Regions from separate parts of the Mycobacteroides franklinii genome, predicted to be linked through region 1. Evidence: riboswitches for the same ligand, from Rfam matches in the RefSeq annotation. Region 1 holds a riboswitch; the other holds the start of a gene.
What was found. Region 1 has a riboswitch for S-adenosylmethionine ahead of BKG76_RS08650 (aminotransferase class V-fold PLP-dependent enzyme). Riboswitches for the same ligand answer to the same signal wherever they lie in the genome.
Positions count from the first base shown of each region.

Region 2: another riboswitch for S-adenosylmethionine. It lies ahead of BKG76_RS16905 (bifunctional o-acetylhomoserine/o-acetylserine sulfhydrylase); the one in region 1 lies ahead of BKG76_RS08650 (aminotransferase class V-fold PLP-dependent enzyme).

Region 1 covers NZ_MLIK01000019.1:165,128-167,518, forward strand. The annotation lists gene BKG76_RS08645 (flavin-containing monooxygenase) at 1-66, opposite strand, end outside; gene BKG76_RS08650 (aminotransferase class V-fold PLP-dependent enzyme) at 149-1,444, opposite strand; SAM riboswitch class IV at 1,477-1,621, opposite strand; gene BKG76_RS08655 (TerC family protein) at 1,878-2,391, shown strand, end outside.
Region 2 covers NZ_MLIK01000019.1:1,909,060-1,911,450, reverse strand. The annotation lists gene BKG76_RS16910 (NADP-dependent isocitrate dehydrogenase) at 1-537, opposite strand, end outside; SAM riboswitch class IV at 730-879, shown strand; gene BKG76_RS16905 (bifunctional o-acetylhomoserine/o-acetylserine sulfhydrylase) at 1,065-2,391, shown strand, end outside; gene metX (homoserine O-acetyltransferase MetX) at 2,390-2,391, shown strand, end outside.

The sequences.
Region 1 (2,391 bases):
CTCATGGTCGGGAACACCCTGCTCACGCTCGCTGGCCCCGCTACCCCGCACACGCGCACTAGTCATTCGACGTCCTTGTCAGTCCGACCCGTTATGTGTCGGACTGAAAGTATCACGTATTCAAAGTTACGGATATGAGAACGGGGACTCAGGCCACCAGAAAATCCGGGAGCGGACGTGGATCGTTCACGGGCCCGACCTGACCGTCGATCTCGGCGTAGGTCAAAGCCGGTCCGTGCTCGACGAGCTCGTCGATCGCGTCCAGGAGCCTCGTGATGTCACCCGCGGTGGTTCCCAGCCCGATGCTCGCGCGCAGCGCGCCGCCGGGGGCGCCGAGCCTGGCCAACAGCGGGTGCGCGCAGAATCGGCCGTCGCGCAGCCCGATACCGTGCTCGGCCGACAGATAGGCCGCGACAACCGACGGCGTATACCCGGCGACGGTGAAGGACACGATGCCCAGCACATCACGACCGCTGTCCCAGATACGTAGGGTGTCAACGCCATCGATCGCATCGAGCCCGTCGCGCAGTTGCGCGGTAAGCGCGGCCTCGACATGTCCGACATCGCCGAGAGCAGTCAATGCCTCGCACGCCGCGACGACCGCGGCGACACCGACCACATTGGGCGTACCCGCCTCATGCCGCTGCGGTCCGGTGAACCATTCGGCCCCGTCGATACCCACGTTGCGCACCGCCCCGCCACCCGCGAGATAGGGCCTCGCGGCGTCGAGCCAGTCAGCCCGGCCCACAAGGACTCCCACGCCGAATGGCGCGTACAACTTGTGCCCAGAGAATGCGAGGTAATCAATTCCACAGGCCGCCAGATCGATTCGGCGGTGTGGCGCCAACTGCGCCCCGTCCACGACGATTCTCGCCCCGTGGCGGTGCGCCACGGTGGCGAGCTCGGCCAGGGGCAACACCTCACCGGTGACATTGGAGGCGCCGGTGACGGCCAGCAGTGCTGCGGGGCTGCGCGCCAGCTCCTCATCCAACGCGGCAACGGTGTCCGCGACGGTGGCTCGATGCGCCACCACCCGAGCACCATATCGCTGCCAGGTCAACAGATTTGCGTGATGTTCGATATCGAGCACCACCACCTCGCCCGGCACCGCGGACGCCAGTAGATTCAATGAGTCCGTGGTGTTGCGGGTGAAAATCACGTTCTGATCGTCGGTGGCGCCGACGAAACGCGCCACAACGTCCCGGGCCCCCTCGTAGAGCCTCGTGCAGACGCGCGAGGCGTACCCCGCGCCCCGATGCACGCTGGCGTAATACGGCAGTAGCTCAGTGACACGGTCCGCGACATCGCGCAGCGCAGGTGCACTGGCCGCATAATCGAAATTGGCGTATCTGATCCAGCCACCTTGGGCCAGTGGAACTTTGGTATCAGCGCCCACTACGCGCGCGGTCGGCTGCTCGGACCCGAATTCTTGTGACGCTGACATGCGACATCCCATCTCACCGGACCCGCCCGGCGAGTCCACGCTTGCCGCGCACGGTTGAGCGCGGCCAGGTCGTCACCTGGAGCACCCCGCCGTGGATGAGCCGCCTGCGCGAAGACAAACGGTATGGAGGAGGGTTGCCGACCAGCTAGCCAGGGCTTATCGCTGGTACTCATGACCTGTCGGCAGTGTGCCCGTCGTCCGAGGTCACCGTCAAGCACATTGCGCACGGTGATTCAAACCCGCAACCTCACCCCCGCGGCCGACCCGACTTTCCGATAACCGCGGCGTAGGGCAGACTGGGTACTGGAGGGGAGTATTCCTTCGCTGCGGTGTCGTCATCACATCGGCCATTGTCGGACCGGTCGGTACCGCGGGCCGGTCATCCGTCGGCGGAAGAGACCTCCGGCGTTTTGGCGACCGGAGGATCGAATCAATGCAGGTTTCTCAGCTCGAATGGATCATCACCCTGGCCGTCACGGTCGCGATCCTGTTGGTCGACGTCGTGGTGATCGGCCGACGACCTCACGAGCCCTCGACACGCGAAAGCGCCACCGCACTCAGTATCTATGTGGGACTCGCGGTGGCGTTCGGTCTGTGGGTGTGGTTCTTCCACGGCAGCCAGTACGGGCTGGAGTTCTACGCAGGCTGGCTCACCGAATACAGCCTGTCGGTGGACAACCTGTTCATCTTCTTGATCATCATGGCCAGCTTCAAAGTGCCCCGGGTTTACCAGCAAGAGGCCCTGTTGGTCGGCATCATCCTGGCGCTGATCTTCCGCGGCATCTTCATCGCCCTGGGCGCGGTCGCCATCGAACAGTTCTCCTGGATCTTCTATCTTTTCGGCGCGTTCCTGGTGTACACGGCCATCAATCTGGCGCGTGACACCGAGCACGATGACGACGCGGACAACGCCGTAGTGCAATTCGCCCGCAAGCACCTGCGCACCA
Region 2 (2,391 bases), 1.7 Mb from region 1:
CTTCATGGTGGCGACGTGAGTCCGCGAGGCCTGCGACCACTTCCCCATGCTGTGCGGGTGCTTGCGCGCGTACTCCTTGACCGCACGCGGTGCGCGGCGATCCGAGTTTCCCTCGCGCAAAACAGGGTTCACCGCACTACCGAGACACTTGGTGTAGCGCGCCAGAATGGCCTTCTCTTCGTCGTTCTTCGGGTCCTCGGGGTAGTCCGGCAGCTTGTAGCCCTTGGTCTGGAGTTCCTTGATGGCGGCCAGCAGCTGCGGTACGGAGGCGCTGATGTTCGGCAGCTTGATGATGTTGGTCTCCGGCAGCTGCGTCAGGCGGCCCAGCTCGGCCAGGTTGTCCGGAAACTGCTGGTCTTCGGGCAGGTACTCGGCGAACTCGGAGAGGATGCGCGCGGCAACGGAGATATCGCTGGTTTGGACGTCGATACCGGCGGGTCCGGCGAAGGCCCGGATGATCGGCAAGAAGGAGTACGTCGCGAGTAGCGGCGCCTCGTCTGTCAGCGTGTAAATGATGGTCGGCTGCTGCGCACTCATGGTCACTCCCGGCATCGTTGATCGGACTTGTTGGTCGGTCAAAATCTCAGGCACCCCGTGGGTCACACGGATGCCTATTCAGTATCACGTCGCCTCCGAGCCTAGGCGGGCGGACGGCTTGTGATCGCGCTCCCATATGCGCTTGGACTACCTGGTGGCAACCATTCGGTGAATTGCGATAGGCTTCTAGTCGGTCATGAGTACCAGCGTCAAGCCCCGGCTCGCTGGTCGGCAACCCTCCAACCGCGGTGGGGTGCCCCGGGTGATTGACCAGGTTGAGTAGCGGACTGCGCTGTTGACAGGTTGTTGACGGAACAGTCGGCCACACGGCAAGCGCGGGTCCGATGGCGGGCCCCGAGAAGACAGGTTGGCCCGATGGAGTATTCGTCACCCGGGGGTAATTCCCTGCGTTCCTGTTGTCGGTTTGGTTTGCACTTCGCGCCAACGGCTCATCAGCACTGTCTCTGTCGCTGTCGCTGTTGTCACCAGCCCTGACTGCCTCACCCGACTACCTCCAGGAGAGCCCCATGACCAATATCGATCCCACCGCACAATGGGCGTTCGAGACCAAGCAGATCCACGCGGGCCAGTCCCCCGATCCGGCGACCAATGCGCGCGCCCTGCCGATCTACCAGACCACCTCGTACGTCTTCAATGACACCGCACATGCGGCGGCTCTCTTCGGGTTGTCCGAAGAGGGCAACATCTACACCCGCATCGGCAATCCCACCCAGGATGTTGTCGAGCAGCGCATCGCTGCCCTCGAGGGTGGCGTGGCGGCGCTGTTGCTGGCCTCCGGGCAGGCCGCGGCGACTCTGGCGATCGTCAACATCGCGGAGGCCGGCGACAACATCGTCTCGAGTCCGCGTCTCTACGGCGGCACCTATAACTTGCTGCACTACACGCTGCCGCGGCTGGGCATCTCGACCACCTTCGTCGACGATCCCGACGATCTCGAGTCCTGGCGCCGGGCCATCACCCCACAGACCAAGGCGCTGTTCGCCGAGTCGATCTCCAACCCGCAGAACGACATTCTCGATATCCGCGGCCTGTCCGAAATCGCGCACGCGGCGGGCGTACCTCTCATCGTCGACAACACCGTCGCCACCCCGTACCTGATCCAGCCACTGGCGCACGGCGCCGACGTGGTGGTGCACTCGGCCACCAAATACCTTGGCGGACATGGCAGTGCGATCGGCGGCGTCATCATCGACGGCGGTACCTTCGACTGGACCCAGGGCCGCCACCCCGGATTCACCACCCCCGACCCGAGCTACCACGGGGTCGTCTTCGCCGACCTGGGCGCACCGGCCTACGCCCTCAAGGCGCGCGTGCAGCTGCTGCGCGACCTCGGACCCGCCATCTCGCCGTTCAACGCGTTCCTGATCGCACAGGGCCTGGAAACGTTGAGCCTGCGCGTGCAGCGCCATGTGGAAAATGCGGAACGCGTTGCTCATTACCTGGTGGGCCAGCCGGAAGTCACCCGCGTCAACTACGCCGGGCTGCCCACCTCACCCTGGCATGAGCGCGCGAAGGCCCTGGCGCCCAAGGGCGCCGGTGCGGTGCTCGCCTTCGAGCTGGACGGCGGCGTCGAGGCGGCGACGACATTCATCGATTCGCTGACACTGCACAGCCAGGTCGCCAACATCGGTGATGTGCGCTCGCTGGTCATCCATCCCGCGACGACGACGCACGGACAGCTTTCACCCGCCGAACAGGTTGCCTCCGGCGTCACCCCGGGACTGGTTCGGCTGGCCGTGGGTATCGAGGGCATCGACGACATCCTGGCCGACCTGGATACCGGATTCGCGGCCGTACGCCGACTCAAACAGCCCGCGGCGGTGGCATCATCGT